Regions from separate parts of the Microbacterium sp. R86528 genome, predicted to be linked through region 1. Evidence: predicted binding sites of a transcription regulator. Region 1 holds the regulator's gene; the other holds the start of a gene.
What was found. The regulator HspR, encoded in region 1, represses chaperone genes until heat shock. The targets are predictions, from matches to a motif close to AAGTTGAGTCNNNNNGACTCAACTT.
Positions count from the first base shown of each region.

Region 2: SJY18_RS00665 (Hsp20/alpha crystallin family protein) is a predicted target of HspR. The motif match lies at 9,903-9,927, and genes of this name have one in related genera.

Region 1 is NZ_CP138996.1:1,793,522-1,804,541, reverse strand. It holds gene SJY18_RS08375 (BCCT family transporter) at 114-1,904, shown strand; gene SJY18_RS08370 (MFS transporter) at 1,910-3,286, opposite strand; gene dnaK (molecular chaperone DnaK) at 3,509-5,380, shown strand; gene SJY18_RS08360 (nucleotide exchange factor GrpE) at 5,383-5,982, shown strand; gene SJY18_RS08355 (DnaJ C-terminal domain-containing protein) at 6,001-6,996, shown strand; gene SJY18_RS08350 (heat shock protein transcriptional repressor HspR) at 7,034-7,480, shown strand; gene SJY18_RS08345 (hypothetical protein) at 7,565-8,632, shown strand; gene SJY18_RS08340 (potassium channel family protein) at 8,636-9,427, shown strand; gene SJY18_RS08335 (AI-2E family transporter) at 9,512-10,597, shown strand; gene cls (cardiolipin synthase) at 10,684-11,020, shown strand, end outside.
Region 2 is NZ_CP138996.1:130,330-141,349, forward strand. It holds gene SJY18_RS00610 (DUF222 domain-containing protein) at 1-152, opposite strand, end outside; gene SJY18_RS00615 (alkene reductase) at 310-1,386, shown strand; gene abc-f (ribosomal protection-like ABC-F family protein) at 1,515-3,176, shown strand; gene SJY18_RS00625 (LysR family transcriptional regulator) at 3,321-3,671, opposite strand; gene SJY18_RS00630 (MOSC domain-containing protein) at 3,744-4,559, opposite strand; gene putP (sodium/proline symporter PutP) at 4,688-6,199, shown strand; gene SJY18_RS00640 (spermidine synthase) at 6,240-6,947, shown strand; gene SJY18_RS00645 (cation transporter) at 6,970-7,653, opposite strand; gene SJY18_RS00650 (metalloregulator ArsR/SmtB family transcription factor) at 7,650-7,991, opposite strand; gene SJY18_RS00655 (MFS transporter) at 8,044-9,477, opposite strand; gene SJY18_RS00660 (hypothetical protein) at 9,495-9,791, opposite strand; gene SJY18_RS00665 (Hsp20/alpha crystallin family protein) at 9,978-10,430, shown strand; gene SJY18_RS00670 (acyl-CoA desaturase) at 10,812-11,020, shown strand, end outside.

The DNA of each region.
Region 1 (11,020 bases):
CTCACCTGCAGGACAACCCGCAATCGCAGCGCACTCTCAACCACAGTGCACGCCACAACACAAGTTTTCACCTACACCTCCCGCTGGTGAGCGCCAGTCGATAGCGTGTCACCGTGACGGATACCCACACTGATACTGCTCCACCCAGAAATACGACCAGTTCCAGCGGCATTCTGCGCTGGGTGTTCTGGCCCGCGGCCGCCGTCGTATTCGCCTTCAGCGCCTTCGCCTTGATCGCACCCTCGGCCGCGGAAGCGATGTTCGGCGCAATCCAGTCGTCAATCGTCAATGCGTTCAACTGGTACTACGTTGTGCTCGCGGCGTTTTTCGTTGTGTTCGCCCTGACCATGGGTTTCTCTCGCTTCGGCGACATCAAGCTCGGCAAGGATGACGACAAGCCGGAGTTCTCGGTGGGGGCGTGGTTCTCACTGCTCTTCGCCGCCGGAATGGGTATCGGGCTGGTCTTTTACGGAGTGAGCGAGCCACTCAGTCACTATGTGAACCCGCGCCCGGGCGTCTCGGGTCCACCCGACGTGCTCGCGCAGTCTGCGCTCACCCAGACTTACCTGCACTGGGGGGTTCAAGCCTGGTCGATCTATGTTGTCGTCGGCCTTGCTCTTGCCTACGCGATTCATCGCCGTGGTCGGCCGATCTCGATTCGCTGGACGCTCGAGCCGATTCTCGGCGAGAAGCGAGTGCTCGGGGGCTGGGGTCACGCGATCGATGTGATCGCGCTCGTCGGCACGCTCTTCGGTGTTGCCACCTCGCTTGGACTCGGCGTGATGCAGATCAGCGCCGGCCTTGAGTCCGCCGGCCTTGCTGAGCCATCGACGGGACTGCAAGTCGCGATCATTGGCGTGATCACCTTCTTCGTGCTCATGTCGGTGCTGTCGGGCGTCACAAAGGGCATGAAATGGCTTTCGTCGACCAACCTCATCTTGGCTGGGCTGCTGCTTGCCTACATTCTGATCTTCGGTCAGACCGAGTTCTTGTTGCGCGAGTGGGTGCAGTCGATCGGCGGATACATTCAGAACTTCGTCGGCTTGTCGTTCAATACGAGCGCCTTCCAGGGCGAAGAGGGCGAAGCGTGGCAAGCCGCGTGGACCTCGTTCTACTGGGGTTGGTGGATCTCGTGGGCGCCCTTCGTCGGAATCTTCATCGCCCGCATCTCAAAGGGCCGCTCGGTGCGAGAGTTCGTGCTCGGCGTGATCATCGTTCCCACCTTGCTGGGAATTTTGTGGTTCGCCGTGCTTGGCGGCTCGGCGCTCTACCTGGAAATGAACGACCCAGGCTCGATGACCTTGCCCGACGGATCGGTCGATCTTGAGGGCTCGATCTTTCAGCTGCTGACATTCTTCCCCGGCGCCTCGGTGCTCACCATCGGTGTGATTCTGCTGATCTCGATCTTCTTCATCACTTCGTCAGACTCTGGAGCGCTCGTGATGGGAATGATCGCCACCGGTGGCAATCAAGAACCAGCCAAGTGGGTGCGCACATTCTTCACGCTGGTCACCGCCATCCTCGCGGTGTCGCTGCTGATCACGGGAGGTCTGACCGCCATCCAGACGGCGGCAATCACGATTGCGCTGCCATTCAGCGTGGTCATGCTGCTGATCTGCTGGGCGACGGTGGTTGCCTTCCGCCGTGAGCGGCATGCGTACGACCTCGCCAAACGCGCGGCCTTCGTTGAACGCATCGGCGACTACTACGGGCTCGAGGTCGAAGAGGCCGACCGGCAGGGCATTCGCTTTCCGAAGTGGCTCGGCCGGCGCCCGCTCAGGCCCCGAGACCTCGAGGTTGACGAGGCGTCGAAGGTAGTCGCTGCCACCGATTCCAATGAGGCAGTTCCCGGCTCAGCGCCCGAGCCCACGGCCTCTTCGAAGGATCAACCCGGCGACCTCTGAGTGGGCTAGGCGCGCAGTTTGTTCTGTGTTGCCTTGACCGGCAGCAGCATGAGCAGGCCCGCCAAGAGCACCAGCATGATGCCCAAGATGCCGAAGTAGGCCTCTCCTGAGATGCCCACGAACAGCGCAAACATGGCGGGCGCGAGGAACGACACCGCGCGGCCCGTGGTCGCGTAGAGGCCGAACACTTCTCCCTCGCGCCCCGGCGGAATGAGTCGCGCAAGAAAGGTTCGGGATGCTGACTGTGCCGGCCCGACGAAGAGAGTGAGCGCCAAGCCGGCGGTCCAGAACACGATGGCTCCACCGTCGTGCAGGAAGAACACGAGCGATCCCGACACGATCAGACCGATGAGTGCGGCAACGATGACCGGTTTCGCGCCGAGGCGATCGTCGAGCGCGCCAACGGCAATGGTGGAGATGCCCGCGACGACGTTGGCAGCAATGGCGAAGATGATTACTTCACCGGGAGAGAATCCGAAGACAGATGCCGCGAGCACACCGCCGAAGGTGAACACGCCGGCGAGCCCGTCGCGAAATACTGCGCTCGCGAGCAGGAACCACACCGTCTGGCGGCTCTCACGCCAAAGGCGCGCGATGTCTCGACCTAGTCGCGCGTATGAAGCGAAGAAGCTTACTTTCTCGCGCTTGACGCCCACGCCCTTGTACTCGGGAACGAACAGGAGCACGGGAATCGCGAAGATGCCGAACCAGATCGCAGAGGTCAGCACGGTTGCGCGAACGTCCATGCCGTTCTCGCTTGTGATGCCCAACAGGCCCACCTCAGGCGAGATGAAGCCGAAGTAGACGATGAGAAGCAGGACGATGCCGCCGACGTAGCCCAGGCCCCAACCGAACCCGCTCACTCGTCCGATCGACCGCGGGGTCGAAACCTGTAGGAGCATCGCGTTGTAGTTGACGCCCGCGAATTCGAAGAAGACGTTGCCGACGGCCAACAGCGCGAGACCGAGCCAGAGGAAAGAGGGATCGGGCTGAACGAAGAACATTGCCGCGGTCAGTGCCACCACTATGTACGTATTGACGGCGAGCCAGAGCTTGCGACGCCCGGAAGTGTCGGAGCGTTGCCCGGTGACCGGCGCGAGCACGGCAATCAGCAGACCGGCGCCCGCGAGCGCCCAGCCGAGCTGCGCTTCGATTGTTCCGGCCGGCCCGAAGCTCGAGCTTGTCAGATAGACGGTGAAGACGAACGAGGTGACGACGGCGTTGAAAGCGGCCGAGCCCCAGTCCCACAGGCCCCAGGAGAACACCATCTTCTTGCTCGTTCGAGCCGGCCCCTCGGTGGCGACGGCCGCGGCCATTGCGTCAGTAGGGGTCACGCCCTTGAAATCGGGCAGTGACGAATTGGGGCGTTCGGGCGCACTCATGTGCACACGCTATTGCTCCGTGGTGAACAAGCGGTAGCCTGCGGAACACTTTCGTGACCATTTCTGAAAAGTTGATATGAGTCGTATCAAGTTCATTTGACACCTTGGGGTACCCCGGCTAGCCTTGAGCCATCACGACTCAACTATTTACAGAGTCGCCCAATACTTCCCGTATACGCACGGTCGCAGCATCCGCTCGGCCAAAATGAAGGAGAAACACACATGGCACGTGCTGTAGGAATCGACCTCGGAACGACCAACTCGGTCGTCAGCGTCCTCGAGGGTGGCGAGCCCAAGGTCATCGCCAACGCAGAGGGCTTCCGCACCACCCCTTCGGTGGTCGCCTACACGAAAGACGGCGAGGTGCTCGTCGGTGAGACCGCGAAGCGCCAGGCTGTCACCAACGTCGACCGCACCGTCGCCAGCGTCAAGCGCCACATCGGCACCGATTGGAGCTTCGAGGTTGACGGAAAGAAGTGGACGCCGCAGGAGATCTCGGCTCGCATTCTGATGAAGCTGAAGCGCGACGCCGAGGAGTACCTCGGTGACACCGTGACCGACGCAGTTATCACCGTTCCCGCCTACTTCAACGACGCTGAGCGTCAGGCAACGAAAGAAGCTGGCGAAGTTGCAGGCCTCAACGTTCTTCGCATCATCAACGAGCCCACGGCCGCGGCTCTCGCGTACGGCCTAGACAAGGGCAAAGAAGACGAACTGATTCTCGTGTTCGACCTCGGTGGCGGAACGTTCGACGTCTCGCTGCTCGAAGTGGGCAAGGACGACGACTTCTCGACCATCCAGGTTCGGGCAACTTCTGGTGACAACCGCCTCGGTGGTGACGACTGGGATCAACGCGTCGTCGAGTACCTGATCAAGCAGTTCAAGGAGACCACCGGAGTGGACGTCTCGGGCGACAAGATCGCTCTGCAGCGTCTCAAGGAGGCGGCGGAGCAGGCGAAGAAGGAGCTGTCGAGCTCGAACTCGACCAGCATCAACCTGCCTTACCTGTCGCTGACTGACTCGGGCCCCGTATCGCTGAGCGAGACGCTCTCGCGGGCGAAGTTCGAAGATCTCACCAAGGACCTTCTGGACCGCACCAAGAAGCCCTTCGAAGACGTCATTCGCGAAGCGGGCATCAAGGTTGCCGACATCGATCACGTTGTGCTCGTCGGTGGCTCCACGCGTATGCCTGCCGTAGCTGAGCTCGTCAAGAAAGAGGCGGGCAAGGAAGCGAACAAGGGCGTCAACCCTGATGAGGTCGTCGCCGTCGGCGCTGCCCTGCAGGCTGGCGTTCTCAAGGGCGAGCGCAAGGATGTGCTGCTCATCGATGTCACCCCCCTGAGCCTCGGCATCGAGACCAAGGGCGGCATTATGACCAAGCTCATCGAGCGCAACACGGCCATCCCGACCAAGCGCAGCGAGACCTTCACCACGGCTGACGACAACCAGCCGTCAGTGGCGATCCAGGTGTTCCAGGGTGAGCGTGACTTCACTCGCGACAACAAGCCGCTCGGAACCTTCGAGCTCACGGGTATTGCTCCCGCGCCTCGGGGCATTCCGCAGGTCGAGGTTACTTTCGACATCGACGCCAACGGCATCGTGCACGTGTCTGCCAAGGACAAGGGCACGGGCAAGGAGCAGTCGATGACGATCACCGGTGGTTCGTCCTTGCCGAAGGAAGACATCGAGCGCATGGTCAAGGAAGCGGAAGAGAACGCTGCCGAAGACAAGAAGCGCCGTGAGTCGGCTGAAATTCGCAACCAGGCTGAGACGCTCTCGTACTCGATCGAGAAGCTCATCAAGGAGAACGAAGACAAGCTGCCCGAAGAGGTCAAGACCGAAGTTCAGGCTGACGTCGATGCCCTCAAAGCCGCCCTCGCTGGTGACGATGACGAAGCCGTGAAGACTGCGTTCGAGAAGCTCAACGAGAGCCAGGGCAAGCTCGGCGAAGCAATCTATGCTTCGAGCCAGGCTGACGCCGCTGCCGCACCCGACGCTGAGGCCCCGACCGATGAGGCCGGTGCGACGTCTGATGAAGACGTCGTAGATGCCGAGGTCGTCGACGACGAAGACGAAAAGGACAACAACAAGTAATCATGGCTGACAAGGACTTCGAAGAGCCAAACGCTGAAGAGCACGGCGAAGACGAGGTCCTCGGCGACGAGGGGTCGGAGACGCAGGTCTCCGACCCCGACCCGCAGGAGGAGCTCACCGTCGATGACATCTTGGGTGCTGAGCAGAATACCGATGCTGCGGCAGAAGATACCGTGCTCGCCGATCTAGAGTCGGCGTTGCTGAACGACCTGAAGCGCCTGCAGGCTGAGTACGCCAACTATCGTCGCCGCACAGAAGACCAGCGCGAGGTCGAGATCGAGCGTGCCAAGGGATCCGTGGCCAAGGGCCTGCTGCCCGTCCTCGACGATCTTGACCGCGCTGAGAAGCACGGTGATCTCGAAGAGGGCACCGCGTTCTTCCCGATCGCCGAGAAACTGCGCGCCGTTGCTGAGCGCATGGGGCTGACAACCTACGGCGTAGCGGGCGAAGCATTCGATCCGCAACAGCACGAGGCGATTTTTCAGGCACCCACGCCCGGTGCAACCGAGGCGACGATCCTTGAAGTGGTCGAAATCGGCTACCGACTGGGTTCGGTGGAGCTGCGTCCGGCCAAGGTTGTCGTCGCTGTTCCCGCTGAATAGACCGGTCAAGGAGGAACCATGGCCAGTCAGGACTGGTTCGATAAGGACTTTTACAAGACGCTCGGCGTCTCGAAAGACGTCGCCGACGCTGATCTGAAGAAGACCTATCGCAAGCTCGCCCGCAAGTATCATCCCGACTCCAACCAGGGGGATGCTTCGGCCGAAGCGAAGTTCAAAGAGGTCAGCGAGGCGTACTCGGTGCTTTCTGACCCTGAGCAGCGCACGGAGTATGACCAGATTCGCGCGATGGGTTCCGGTGCCCGCTTCACTTCTGGCGGTGGCGGCGCCACGGGCGGCTTCGAAGACGTGTTCAGCATGTTTTCGCAGGGTCGTGGTGCCCGGCCCGGGGCCAGTGGTCCCGAGTACGAAGACATCTTCTCGATGTTCAATCAGCAGGGCGGTGGATTCGGCAACGGGCGCTTCGGTCAATCGACCGGCGGCTTCCGCGGCTACGGCGGTCCGACACGCGGCGCAGATGTCACAGCTCGCACGACCGTCGACTTCATCACCGCTACCAAGGGTGAGACGATCACGCTGCAGGGTGAAGACGGCAAGCCGTTCAAGGTCAAGATTCCCGCTGGCATCGCTGACGGTCAGAAAGTGCGCCTGCGCGGTCGCGGGCGTCCGTCGCCCGACGGCGGCGAGAACGGAGATGTAGTTGTGGCGGTAACTGTGCGGCCGCACCCGGTGTTCGCCCGTGACGGACTGAACCTTCGGGTGACCGTTCCGGTGACATTCACCGAGGCGGCATTAGGAGCAACGATCGAAGTGCCCACACTCGGCGGTGACCCCGTCAAACTGCGGGTTGCTCCCGGCACACCCTCGGGCAGGGTGCTTCGGGTCAAGGGTCGCGGCGTGCAGAGTCCGAAGGGGCTCGGCGACCTGTTGGCTGAAGTTCAGGTCGCGGTGCCGTCGCACCTCGACGACGCTGCTCGTGAAGCGCTCGAGAAGTTCCAGGCGCTCGAGCCACACGAGAACCCGCGCGCAGAGCTCATGTCGAAAGCACGCGGCTAATAGGCTCATTTCAACATGATCGCGAGGAGGATGGCAGATGGCTGAGCAAGATCGGCTTGACGAAGACGCCCCCCTCCTCGCGATCGCTGTTGCCGCGGACCTCGCGGGCATGCACCCTCAGACGTTGCGGCAGTACGACCGCATCGGGCTTGTCGTTCCCGCGCGCACCCAGGGCGGTTCACGCCGCTACTCGTTGCGCCACGTCGAGCAGTTGCGTGAGGTCGCTCGCCTTTCGGCCGAGGGACTGAGCTTGCCCGGCATCGCGCGCATTCTCGATCTAGAAGATGAGGTGCGAGGCCTTCGCCGCCGCGTCGCAGACCTCGAGAAGCAGATGCGCACTGAGATCGGCAACCGGCCGGGAGCCCGCGTTTTTGCGGCGGGCGCAACCGGGGCTGTGGTTACCCTGCGGCAGGGGTCACGCGTGCGTCGCGCAACCGAAGTGGTGCTGTGGAGTCCGCCTCGCCCCGAAACAAACCAGCGTTGAGAGTCGTGACGTAAGGCAAGCCGTCTCGCCGGGGACGGGCGAGTGCGCTGGATGCTGGCCAATCGGCGGCGCTAAAGTCGTGGCGTGACTACAGAGCATTCGGCAACCAGGCGCGAACTGCGTCTGCGCGTTTCGGCCGCGCCGCACGATGACAGGGAACGCTCGCTCGAGACTCTCGCGCTCGGGGTCGGCGCCGTCGCATTCGTCGTTGTCGGAGTGCTCGCGATCATCGTCTTCCAACTTCGCGAGGCGCCAATCGCTGGCCCCGGATCTGTGGGTCAGTTCTCAGCCGTCACGTCTGGGGCCGCAGCGTTCTTGTCGTTCATCGCCGGGCGCTATGTGGTGCATGACCGCGCCGCCGGACACACGATGAGCGTGCTTGACATGCTCGATGTTGTGGCACTGGCGTTCGCGCACGCCGTGATCGCGTTGCTTTCGATGACCCTTTTCGCGGTCATCTTGGAAGACGGGTTCATCGACGCTGAGGTGTTCGCACTGTTCGTGGTGATCATCTCGGGCGCCGCAGCCTCGATCACCGCCTATCTCACGTTCTTCTCAGCGACACATATCGATCTGCAGCTGCTGGCGATCATTCTCGCGGTGTTCCTGCTCGAGGGCGTCCTTGCCGCCATGTTGACAGCCAGCGATCCGCACTGGTGGATGGACAACCTGAGCGCACTCGGGATGACCAACGATCTGTCGTCGCTCACATTCAATCTGACGCTGATCGTCGCGGGTTTCATCGTGACGACTCTCGCCCGCTATGCCACCCGTGCGATTCCAACCCCTAACCTGCACGGTTTGCGCAATGTGCGCACAGCGCTCATCATCGTCGGCGTCTTCCTGGCGCTCGTCGGCGTGTTCACCGTCGATGAGTTCTTCGGAATCCATACCGCTGTCGCTTCAGGAATGGTCGTCGCCTTCGCGACGCTCGTCTTCCGTCTGCATCGCTGGATTCCCGGTCTGCCGAAGGCCTTCATCGTGGTCGGCTACGTGTTCGTTGGCGTGATCGCGATCCTCGCGGTGAACTTCGCTGTGGGGTATTACACGCTGACCGCCGTGGAACTGGTGGCGGGCATTCTCGTGTTCACGTGGGTCGTGCTCTTCATCCGAAACGCAGCGGCTCTCCAACAAGACGTGCAGCGAGGCTGACTCATGGCAAAACTGACCGAAGAACGATGGCGCCGGCTCACGCGCGTGCCGCTCATCGTTGCATCCGTTGTGTTCATCGTCGTTTACTCGTGGCAGGTGATCGCCGACTTTCAGGGAACCGCCTTCATGACCGCCCGGATCATCATGGGGTTCACCTGGGTGATCTTCGCCGTCGACTACGTCGTGCGACTGGGTTTGGCAGCCGACAAACGACACTGGTTCGTCAGGCACCTGTTTGACTTCACCGTTGTGATTCTTCCCGCCTTGCGCCCCTTGCGATTGTTGAAGGCGCTCACGCTGGTGGGTGGGGTTGAGCACACCCAGGGAACTGCCATTCGCAGCCGGCTCGCGGTGTACGGCGCTGGCGCCGTGGTCATTCTGATCTGGATCGGTTCACTCTCGGTGCTTGATGCCGAGCGCAACGCGCCTGGCGCGAACATCGTCAACTTCGGCGACTCGATTTGGTGGGCGGCGGTGACGATGAGCACGGTGGGCTACGGCGATTACTACCCCGTGACGTTGATGGGTCGACTGGTCGCCGTGTTGCTCATGGGCGCGGCTGTGGCGCTTGTAGGTGTGGTCACCGCGACGCTGGCGTCGTGGGTCATCGAGTTCGCTTCGCGCGGTCACGACGATGACGAGGCATCCACTCGCGGTCAAGTTCGTGAGCTCGCACGGCAGATCAACGGCATTGCGGCCCGACTCGGTGAGATGCCCGAACCTGGGACGAAGCTCGCGTCTGAGCCTGAGGTGCCGCCTCGCCCGCCGCTGCCCCCGAACGCTGCATCGACATGATGGTGTGATCGAATGCTCCCGACTCGGACGCCCGGGAGTGGGTCTTAACCTGCTGTATCCCTTCGGTTCAGATACGCTTGCGCCGTGAGACGTCAGCCCCCGCAACCCACTTCAGCACCCGAGCGCGCTCAGCCGATGCTTTCACCGACGCTGTCTGTGCTAATCGGGCTGGCGGCTACCGTCGTAGCGCTCGCAGGCCTGTTTCTGGCACGCGATCTCGTCGGTCCGCTGGTGCTCGGTGCGGTGCTCGTGATCATCTGTCATCCGATTCGGTTCCCCCTTGAGCGCAAAGGGTGGCCGCGCTGGGCGGCTACGACCGCCGTGATTGTCGTCGCATATTTGATCCTCGCTGTGCTGGTCGCGCTGTTGTTCTTCGCGGGCACCCAATTCGCCCAGTTGGTCGTCGACTACTCAGGCGAACTGCAGAAGACCATTCAGACCATCGTCGCGTCGCTACAGGATCTGGGCCTTGACTCCACGACTGCAGACGCCGCGGCAAGCTTGCTCTCACCGTCGACGATTCTGTCTTTCGCATCGTCGCTGGGCAGCACCGTGCTTGCGGTGCTCACCGCATTCTTCTTCGTTGTCGCGTACATCATCTTCATGGCGGCTGACGGAGCTCGGTACACGCGCGCCGAAACCGCTTTCGGCCCGTCGATTCGACCAACCGCAGATCGTGTGCGCGCCTACAACGGCGGCGTGCGAAAGTACTACGTCGTCAATGCGAGCTTCGGCGCAATCGTGGCGATTATCGATGGCCTCGCGCTGTGGGCTCTCGACATTCCGGCGCCGGCAGTGTGGGCGATTCTTGCTTTTGTCACGAACTTCGTGCCGAACATCGGTTTCGTGCTCGGGCTGGTGCCGCCCGCTCTGCTCGCGCTCGTCGTAGGGGGATGGCCTCTCTTCTTCGCGGTGGTGGCGATCTATTGCGTCGTCAATGTGACCCTGCAGGTCTTGGTGCAGCCGAAGTTCGTGAGCGATGCAGTGAACCTATCGCTCACCCTGAGCTTTTTCTCGGTGATCTTCTGGACGTTCATCATTGGTCCGCTGGGCGCAATTCTGTCCATCCCGCTGACACTTCTTGTGCGCGCTCTGGTGCTCGATTCAGACCCGTCTCAGCGATGGCTACGGTGGCTTTCGGGTGATATTGACGCGACCAGCATCAAATAGCGCATCGCGTGCGAACGGATCACGATAACGTGTGCAGTCATGGCGGTCACCCGGCCACGTGACTCTTTTACGCGATATGGATCTTCATGGACGCTGTACTCGGTAGCAATCTGATCTGGTTGGGCGCGGTGCTGCTGCATGTCGCCATCAGCGTCACCGCTCTGATCGTGCTTCCCAAGCACCGCAAACCTACCGCCGCGATGGCGTGGTTGCTCGCAATCATCTTGGTGCCGTATTTGGGCATCTTGCTGTATCTGCTTATCGGAAGCATCAAGCTGCCGAAGTCTCGGCGTGACAAGCAGACGCAGATCGACTCCATCATCGCGGAGCGCGTTGCTGCGGCTGGCGTGGAAGTCGACGACACCACGTGGCCGGCTCACTTTCGCACGATCGTCGCGCAGAACCAGCAGCTGACCAAGCTGC
Region 2 (11,020 bases), 1.3 Mb from region 1:
TTGCGCGCAAGGTTGCCGGCTCGCGCAAGCGCACGCGTCTGGGCAGCTTGCGCGGCAGCTATCGCGCGTTGAGTCTGCTCGACCTGAGCCACGAGTTCGACGAGCTCGGCCGAATCCGCGTCGGTGAAACCGATGACTCCGTTCGAATGCATGTTCTAATTGTGGCAGGGGGTTCAGACATTGCAGGTGCGCAGTCGCCGCTCGCGGCCGCGCAGCATCCAGAAAAGGAATAGGCCACGCCCGCATACTGTTTGCCCCTTAGTCGGCGCGCATCTGTCCGCGCCGATTTTCGCTGAAAGGACCTCATCTGTGGATCTGTTCTCCCCTCTCACCGTCGGTGACCTTGACCTTGCAAACCGCGTTGTCATGGCGCCCTTGACACGCCTGCGCTCGGGAGTCGACGCAGTGCCAGGGGTGATCGTCGCTGAGCACTACGCTCAACGAGCGAGCCACGGCATGATCATCAGCGAGGGCGTGTTCCCGAGCGCAGAGTCGCGCGCATACATGGGCCAACCCGGCATCGTCACCGACGATCAGGTCGAAGGGTGGCGCGCCGTTGCCGACGCAGTGCACGCGCAGGATGGACTCATCGTGATGCAGCTGATGCACAGTGGACGTGTGTCGCACACCGACATCACCAGCACCGACCGAATCGTCTCTGCGAGCGCTATCGCGATCGACGGCGACGTTCGCACTCCCGACGGCAAGCAGCCGTTCCCGGTGCCGCATGCGCTCACCACCGACGAGCTTGCGCAGGTGCGCGAAGAGTTCGTTTCAGCTGCCAAGCGTGCGATCGCCGCGGGGATGGATGGGGTCGAGCTCCACAGCGCGAACGGCTATCTGCTGCACCAGTTTCTGTCACCTGACTCAAATCGCCGCACGGATGGGTATGGGGGCTCTCCCGAGGCACGCGCGAAATTCGTGATCGAGGTCGCCACCGCGGTCTCCGAGGCGATCGGGGCCGGACGAGTCGGTATTCGCATATCACCGGCTCACAACATTCAGGGAGTGCTCGAGACTGATGATGACGATGTGCGCGCCACATACGGGGCGCTTATGGAAGGCATTGCGCCGTTGGGTCTGGCCTACTTGAGCCTGTTGCACGCAGACCCCGCCGGAGCTTTCGTTCAGGCACTTCGCGCTCGCTTTGACGGCGTGTTCATCGCAAACAGCGGCTTCGGAAAGCTCACCACGAAAGAAGAAGCGAATGAACTCATCCGGCGTCGCGAAGCTGACGCCGTCGCCGTAGGTCGTGCATCGATCGCCAACCCCGATCTGGTGGCGCGCTGGCAGGGCGGCCACCCCGAGAACGAGCCCAACCCAGCCACTTTCTACGCCTCCGGTGCCGAGGGATACACGGACTACCCGCGTTTGCCCGCAGCCTGAGTGGCGTTGCATGGCCGCGCGGGCAAGGCCCCCCGCCGCAGCGCCCCTGCGCCGCGGCTGCCGCGGCGTCGCTGCGCCCCGGCAGCCGGGCGTCACGACGAGGCGCTCTCGGGTGAAATGATCGACCAATGACCGCAACACTCGTCGCCCAAGGCCTCGCCGGCGGCCATGGCCATCGCACGCTGTTCGACGCCCTCGAATTGACGGTGGCGCCCGGTGATGTCGTGGGAGTAGTCGGGGCCAACGGTGCGGGCAAGTCCACCTTGTTGCGGCTGCTCGCGGGCATCGACGAGCCGCAGGGGGGTTCGATCTCGCTTGCACCTGCTGACGCCTTCGTCGGCTGGCTGCCCCAAGAGCACGAGCGTGTGATCGGAGAAAGCGTCGCGGGCTACGTCGCGCGTCGCACGGGCTGTGCCGAAGCCACGAGAGAAATGGATGCTGCCGCTGTTGCGCTCGGCGACGAGTCGTTGGCAGCACCGGGCACTGACCCCGCAGACGTCTACTCGATAGCCCTTGAGCGTTGGCTCGCGAGCGGCGCAGCTGACCTCGATGAGCGTCTGCCGGTTGTGCTCGCGGAACTTGGACTTGATCTCGGCGACGCGCCTGAGCAGAAACCTATGACCTCGCTGTCGGGTGGTCAAGCAGCTCGCGTGGGTTTAGCGGCTCTATTGCTGAGCCGCTTCGATATCGCTCTGCTCGATGAGCCCACCAACGACCTCGACCTCGACGGGCTAGAACGGCTCGAAGCTTTCGTGCGAGGTCTGCGCGGCGGCGTCGTGCTGGTCAGCCATGACCGTGAGTTTCTCGCTCGATGCGTGACCCGAGTGCTGGAATTGGACCTCGCGCAGAACTCCAACCGCGTATTCGGCGGCGGCTACGACTCGTACCTCGAAGAGCGCGCCACATTGCGGCGCCAAGCGAGAGAGAAGTATGACGAGTTCGCCGAAAAGAAGTCGGATCTGGTGGGTCGGGCTCGTACTCAACGGGAGTGGTCGAGCCAAGGTGTGCGAAACGCGATGAAAAAGTCGCCTGACAATGACAAGATTCGCCGCAAGGCCGCGACCGAGTCGAGCGAGAAGCAAGCGCAGAAGGTGCGCCAGATGGAAAGCCGCATTGCTCGCCTCGACGAAGTTGAGGAGCCTCGAAAAGAATGGCAGCTGGAATTCACGATTGGATCCGCGCCACGTTCGAGTTCTGTGGTCGCGACGCTGAGCGAAGCGGTGTTCCGGCAAGGCGCTTTCACACTCGGACCCGTCTCACTTCAGGTCAACGCTGGTGAACGCATTGGCATCACCGGCCCGAACGGTGCCGGCAAATCGACCCTGCTGCGTGCCCTGCTGGGCACGCAGCCGCCCGATGAAGGCAGTGCCAGCCTGGGGGCTAACGTGCAGATCGGCCAGATCGATCAAGCGCGTGCGCTTCTCGCCGGCTCGCAGGCGCTGGCTACGGCGTTCGCAGGTCTGACTCCTGAGATGGCATTGGGCGAAGTGCGCACCCTGCTAGCCAAGTTCGGGCTCAAAGCCGATCACGTGAATCGCCCGGTCGATGAGCTCTCGCCGGGGGAGCGCACCCGTGCAGGGCTCGCGCTGCTGCAGGCTCGCGGCGTCAACGTGCTCGTGCTCGATGAGCCGACGAACCACCTCGATCTGCCAGCGATCGAGCAGCTTGAGCAGGCGCTCGACTCCTATGACGGCACACTGTTGCTCGTCACTCATGATCGGCGAATGCTCGCCACTGTGAAGACTGATCGTCATTGGCGGGTTGAAGCGGGCACTGTCACCGAACGATGACGCTCATGGCGAGCAGCATCAAGTTCGCCGAGATTCTGAAAACCGAGTTTCTCGACAAGGGCAAGTTCGGAGTCGCCAGCGGCGAAGGCTTCTACAAGTACTGAGCCGTCCTTCGACGTCAGGGGCGCTCATTCCACAGTGGGATCAGCGCCCTTGGCGCTTCTTAAACGGCTTCGGCTGGCCCTTCACAGACGGCGCACGACCCTTTCCCTTCGACGCCTTGGCTTTGCCGCCCGCGGGAACCTTCGGCTTCTCGACCTCGGGCGGTGATTCGTCGATCAAGCGTTGAGCGTCTTCGCGCAGCAGAACTCCCGCAGGAGTGAGCGTCCAGCCCGCCTTCGCACGCGAGAACAGGGGCTGCCCGGTCTCGGCCTCGAGTTTGTCGATGGTCGTATAGAGCGATGCGAGCGGGATGTCGAGGGATGCGGCCGCGCGCGGAACGTGCAGATCGTGCTCGACGATCGTGAGGAAACGTGTGAGATGCGTGGGATTCACAGATCAGCTCTCATGTTGGGTGAATGGATGACCGGTGAGATCGCTCCGCGAGCCTGCGGGTTGCGTGGCACATCAGCGGGCGATGCACTCGTCGTTGACAGCAATCATCTCAGACGGGGCAGACTCGCTCAGATCGGGAACAAGCCAGATGCCGAACCAGGTCTTGCCATCCCAGCGGCGATGTTTGGCGAGGGTGCGGATGGGTTCTTTTCCCCGCTCGAGCGTGGCGGGGTCGATTGTCGTCATCACGCATCGATCGCATGGACCAAGCACGCGAAAACGCACGTCGCCGAGTTGGATGCTCGACCAGGAGTCCTCGGCGAAAGGCGTCACTGGGTCGCCGTCGATCACGATGTTGGGCCGAAACCGCACCATGTCGAGCGGGGGAATCTCGTCGGCGGTCCACGCGTCGAGTTGAGCCAGCGATGATTCACTGGTGAGCAGCAGCGGAGCCACGTCAGCGAGGGAGACGTGATCGCCGACCAGCCCGCCCTCGTCGGGGTCTAGAGCACGTCGCGTCGGGTCAGGTTGCCACACCAACCGCACCGGCCGAGACAACTGCGTGCTCAGCCATGCGTTGGCGCCAGCTGCAGCTGGCAACGCCGTCCCCTGGCCGGCATGGCCGACAGCGACCGGCTCAGCGTGGACCGGCACATCGACGTGCAACGACTCGGCAACGCTCTCTATACGCACTCCACCACTGTCGAGCGTCGTCGCGCGCAACGACAGCAAGTGGTTTGCCTCTCGCGCGGTTACGGGGGTTCCGTCAGGGGCGACAACCGCCCACCGTCGATCTCTCTCAAGACCCCACGGGCGCACTTCAGCAGTGTCGACATCGAGACCCGCTAGTGACTTGACGGGATACACGCGCAGTCTGGTTACCTTCACGAGTGCACGCTATCGCAGCCCTGCCTTCTGGCGTCGTTGTGCGCTAGCCTCGGACCGCGAGAGTTTCTTGTTCCCGCCACAGCGGTTTGCCGAGATCCCGAGACCTCGCGCGACTGAGAGGGGCGAGCGTGGACGACGAGGTCTTTCAAGTGATCGCAATGGTCATCTACATGGCTGCGATGCTCGGCATCGGCTGGTGGGCGTACAAGCGCACGAGCGATCTCGATGACTATATGCTCGCGGGACGAAAACTCAGTCCCGGCGTCGCCGCGCTCAGCGCTGGCGCTTCAGACATGTCGGGATGGCTTTTGCTCGGGCTTCCGGGCGCTTTCTACATCGGCGGGCTCTTTCAAGGCTGGATCGCGATCGGTCTCACCATCGGAGCGTGGCTCAATTGGAAGTTCGTGGCTCCCCGGCTTCGTGCATACACCGAGGTTTCGAAGAACTCCATCACCGTGCCGAGCTTCTTCGAAAACCGCCTCCGCGACAAGTCGCGAGTACTGCGAGTGGTGGCGGGCGTCATCATCCTCGTGTTTTTCACGTTCTATGTCTCATCTGGAATGGTGGCCGGCGGCGTGTTCTTCCAGAGCGCCTTTGGCTCTGAGTATTGGATCGGGATGCTGATTGTGGGCGGCGTGACAGTTCTGTACACGCTCTTCGGTGGCTTTATCGGAGCGACTTACACCGACGTCGTGCAGGGCATCATGATCTTCTGTGCGCTTATTGCCGTGCCGATCATCGGGCTCACCCAGACGGGTGGAGTCTCCAACACGATCGAGTCCATTCGGGCGGTGAGTACCGAAGTTGACATGTTCAGCCTCTTCGCTGGCGGCACAGTTCTCGCGGCGATCTCCGCTGCGGCGTGGGGGCTCGGGTACTTCGGCCAGCCCCACATCCTGGTGCGTTTCATGGCCCTGCGCTCGCCCGGCGATGCCGTCGCGGGTCGGCGCATCGGGATCAGCTGGATGGTTCTCTCAGTTCTCGGCGCGATGGCTTCGGCGCTGGTGGGAATCGCGTATTTTCAGCAGCATCCTGAACTCACGCTCGAAAACCCCGAGCGCGTGTTTCTTGAGCTCGCGCAGATCTTCTTCCACCCCCTGATCGCAGGGTTCGTGCTCGCAGCAGTGCTCGCCGCGATCATGAGCACAATTTCGTCGCAACTCATCGTCTCGTCGTCTGCACTCGTCGAGGATCTCTACAAGATCGTGGCTAAGAAGCAGGCGACCCCCAAAGCACAGGTCATCCTCGGTCGCACGGGCGTGCTGATCGTCTCGGTGATCGCCGTGATTCTCGCATGGGACCCAAATTCGTCGATCCTCGACCTCGTTGCCTACGCATGGGCGGGCTTCGGGGCCGCATTCGGTCCGATTGTGCTGCTATCGCTGTTTTGGCGCAAGCTGACGAGTGCCGGAGCAATTGCCGGAATGCTCACGGGAGCGATCACCGTGGTGATCTGGGGCAACATCGATGCGCTTTCGGGCGTGATGTATGAGATCGTGCCTGGCTTTGTGCTCAATCTCGTCGTGGCTTTCGTAGTCAGCCGATTCACGTACACCGCAAGCGACGATATCTCGAGCGAGTTCGACACCGCGGTTGAAAGTGTGCGCACGGGCACTGTCGTGCTGCCGGAGGCGAAGTAGTGCTGCGTTCGAACGCAAGCCACGCTCGAGAAGGAATCACGTGATCACTCGGTTCGAAGAACTTGATTGGCAACCGACGCCGATGGGGGATCTCACCCTGCGGCGTCGGTGGGAGCCTGCGGCGGGGCACGAGATCTATGAGGTAAAGCTCGGGGAAGAGTACTTGATGTCGAGTCTGTTCACTGTCGCTGAGATCGCGCTCGCAGATCTCGGACTCGCCGTCGTGGGTGGCGACGACCTCAACGTGCTGGTAGGCGGGCTTGGTCTTGGCTACACCGCGGTAGCGGCATTGCGTGACAGTCGGGTGGGTGCGCTCGCCGTGATCGATCGTCTCGATACCGTGATCGGCTGGCATGAGCGCAAGCTGTTGCCAGTTTCGGCCGAGCTTGTGGACGATCCGCGCACCACGCTGGTCTGCGACGATTTCTTCGAGGTCATGCGCAACGCTCCGGGTGATGACCAGAGGGCGTGGAATGCAATCTTGCTCGACGTCGATCACTCCCCGCGCCATCAGCTCGACTCGACGCACGCCGACCTCTACCAGGCGGAGGGCTTGCGCGCACTTGACCGGCATCTCGCATCGAGAGGCGTGTTCGCGCTTTGGTCAGACGACCCGCCAGACGCGGACTTCATGGTTCAGCTCGATCAGGTTTTCGACGACACGGCTGCGCATGTCGTGGACTTTGCGAACCCCGTGACTGAAGGGATGTCATCTAACACCGTGTACGTGGGAAGAAGTCGCCGCTAGCTAGATCGCACGGTGTGAGTGCTCAGTGGTGATCGTGATCGTGGCGATCATCGTCGTGCTCGTCCTCAAGTAGCATCCCTACAGATGTCGCGCACGCGTCACCACGCCACGCTTCGATGCCCTCGCGTAGCGCGAATGCGGCGATCACGAGACCGGCAATCGCGTCGGCCCACCACCAGCCCAACACCGAGTTCAGCAGTAGCCCGACCAAGACCGCGGCCGACAGGTATGTGCAGATCAGCGTCTGCTTCGAGTCGGCAACCGCGCTCGCCGACCCCAGCTCGCGACCGGCGCGACGTTCTGCAAACGACAAGAACGGCATGATCACCACGCTGAGCGCGGCGATCGCGATGCCGGTCGAGCTGTGTTCGACGTCAACGCGGGTGATCAACGCGAACAGCGAACTGGCGGTGACATACGCGGCGAGTGCGAAGAAGGCGACGGCGATGACCCGCAGTGTTCCTCGCTCCCAACGCTCTGGATCTCGCCGCGTGAATTGCCATGCGACCGCTGCGGCCGACAGCACCTCGATTGTTGAGTCGAGTCCGAACGCCACTAGGGCGGCCGAGTTCGCAAGGTTGCCCGCTGTCAACGCGATGACAGCCTCGATCAGGTTGTAGACGATAGTCGCCGACACGATCCAGCGGATTCGTCGTTGCAGGGTTGCTTTGCGCTGAGCCGAGAGCGTTCCGGTGGCCGCGGTCATGAGCAGGTGCAGACGTCAGTGGAGCAGCAGCCCGGTTCGACGTGCAATACCACTTGCAGTAGTTCGTCGAGTGCTGGTGCGAGATGAGCGTCTGCGAGACGGTATTGCGTGCGTCGACCGTCTGGCGTAGCCGTGACGAGGCCACACCCGCGCAAACACGCCAGTTGATTCGACATCACCTGTCGTGAGACGTCGAGCGAGTCGGCCAGGTCAGAGGGGTACGCCGAGCCTGCGCGAAGCGCAAGCAGAATGCCCACTCGGGTCGCATCCGAGAGTGCAAAGCCGAGCCTTGCGAGAGCGGCGGTGTGGGTCACGGAGGCGGTGGTGGCGAGCACCATTTGAGAATACAGCAAACCATGAATTAAGGAAACGCTGTATCTATGGGGCTGTTCAACGTGCGAGTCGGCTGCGTACTCGCCGCAGCGTTGAAGTCGTGCCGCTCGGAATCAATAGCGCCGAGAGAACCGCGAGCACCGTGATCGCCGTGATAGCGCTGAACGCCGCCGCGTATACATCGCCATCCGGCTCGGACGACTGAATGGCTATCAGCGCCGCGATCATCGATGCGCCGACCGCACCTCCGAGTTGCCGAGCGACGACAGTCAGGCCCGTGGCCGCACCGACGTGCTGCTCATCGACGTGGTCGATCAGCACGTTCACGAGCCCGGCAGACGCCGCCGCGATACCCGCGCCGAGCAGAACGGTACCCAGCAGCAGGGTGATGAGTTCGCGCGGCGCGATAATCATCACGAGCGCACCGGCGGCGGCCGTGGCTGCTCCCAGAATGACGGGCGCGCGTGTGCCGATCCATCGACGCAGCACACCCGACAGCGGACCGACCACGAGCATGGCGATCGTCGCCGGCAACAGAAGCAATGCAGCGAGCGTCACTGACGCAGAGAGTCCTGCTTCGTCGCCAGAGGGCGCCTCGGCGAACGCCGGAATGAGAACGTAGATGCCGAGCAGGGCTGCGCCGAGCAAGAATGCGGTCAGTTGCGTGGCCCACACTCCGCGCAGACGCAGAGTGGGAGCGCCGAGGAGAGGATCGGGGCTCACGCGCTCGCGAAAGAACCAGTAGCAAAGCGCAACGGTCGCGATGAGAACAAGTGCGATGATCCACCACCACGGCGAGGGCCAGCGTGGTGCCTCGGTGAAGGCGAGAAGAACGGCGATCACGCCAACTGCAAGCGACAGTGCTGCTCGCAGCTCCACGTGGACGTTGCGGCGGCGGGGAATGTGGGGGAGAGCGGAAGCGAGAACAACCCAGCTCGCCACGACGATTGCAAACGGCACCCAGGCAGTGGCGCGGATGCCGATGTGATCGACCAGCAGCCCCGATACCAGCACGCCGAACCCGATCCCGGTGGCGAACATCGCGGTGACCAGACCTACAGCGCCCGCGCGGTTGTGTTCCGGTACGAGTCGTGGCACAGCGGCGATGGCCAGTGGAAACACGCCCCCGCCGACCCCAAGAATGGCGCGGCCGGCGATAAGCCACCCGAGGGTGGGCGCGATCGCCGTGATGAACAGGCCGAGTGCTACCAGCGGCAGTACCATCAGCAGCGTCCGTCGAGCGCCGTAGGCGTCTCCCATTCGCCCGATGACCGGTGTGGTGGCGACGGCGACAACCAATGTGATTGTGAGAGCCCAGGTGGCGTCCCCCGTGGTCACACCGAAAGCATCTGCCGTAATTCCAAGCACCGGGGCAGTCATCGCCTGCGGCAGAGTTGCCCCGAGCGTTGCGACGACGAGCCCTGTCATCGACACAACCCCGCGCGCCCCCAACCGTATGGGCACTCGGATCGCGCTGGTCGGTGTCGACATCACTTAACGGTAGCGAGCTAGCCCAACCGCATGCGTCCGCGTGTGAAAGGCCAGATCGGCGCTTCGTAGATCAGCTTCGCGGGGTCCTCGGGTGCGAGCGTGAACTGAGCTTCGCCAAATCGCCACATTCGGTTGAACAGAAACACGCCCAGCGTCACCGACTCGTCGGCGGCGAGCTGCCATGTGCCCACGCCCCACTGCACGGGTTGGCCTCTGCCTTCGATGATGAGCGTCGGGCGAATTCCGCCATAGAGCGCAAACCACGGCTTGTGCATCGTCAGTTCAATGCGGCGGGTGGCGCGGTCGGAGGTCATTCCCCCACGGTAGCTGGGGGAGCGTCGTGCGTCTGTTTCGGGCAGGGTTGGGGGCCAATGTTTTGACGGCGAATTTCTGGCACTCGACTGCCGAGAGTGCTAATATTTGAGCAGTTGAGTCATGTGGGCTCAACTTTGAATCGGCGCTCGAGCGCATCGTTCGAGCGAAGAGAAAAGGAGATGACTATGGCAAACTACGACCCGTTCCGTGACCTCGACCGTATTGCGTCGACCCTTCTCGAGTCGCGCGGTGGACCGCGGCGCATGCCGATGGACCTCTACCGCGACGGCGACCACTATGTGCTCGCCGCGGATCTGCCCGGAATCGATCCCGGCTCGGTTGACATCGACGTCGACGGTCAATTGCTGACAATCCGCGCTGAACGGACTCTCGCATCGGGCGATGATGTGAAGTGGATCACTCGAGAGCGTGAGGCGGCGACTTTTGTACGCCAACTCAACCTCGGCCAAGGCGTCGACACCGAGCAGATCAGTGCGTCCTATGACAATGGGGTGCTGTCGGTGACGATCCCGGTCAGCGAGAAAGCCAAGCCGCGCCGCATCGCTGTCGCGACAGCAGATTCGGTCGCAGCCCTTCAGGCGCACGAGTCTGACGCGTCACAAGCCGTCGAACAGTAGCGATCATGCGCCGCTGCGGGGCGGTCGAATCTTCCGTCCCGCAACGGCGCCCTTTCCCATAGGCGGCTGTCGCCCTTGGTCGGATCCAGGGCAACGGCAACGTATCGGCAACGGAGCTCTCATGAATGAAGAGAGACTTGATGACCCCTTTTATGACGACGTTGATGCGTTCGAGGAACAGCTCGGCGCGGAGTTGATCCGCAACGGAGTGATTGAGCGCTGGTGATCGCATGGGCTGCCCCGCTCGGCAATCGAGGTGAGATCGCCAAGGACATGCCTCTTGCGGCATCACCCCCCGCGTAGGCTCGCCGCAACGGCTCTTTCGGGCCGCCCCAACCAGCTTTGGCTCCAGGGTCGCCGCTGCCGACCAGAGGAGCCGCGATGGCATCCGTTGCACCAGCATCCACTCTCGGGCCAATCAGGCAGACGTACGCGAGTGCGACCACGTTCCCCCCTGTGGCCCGTGCGTACACGAACATCTCGCAGGTCGCGAAAGAGACCGGTCTGCTCGCACGCACCCCGTGGTTTTACGGCACTGTCGCGACCGTGCTGGTTCTTGCCCTTGGCGGCGTCATCACCGGGTTCATTCT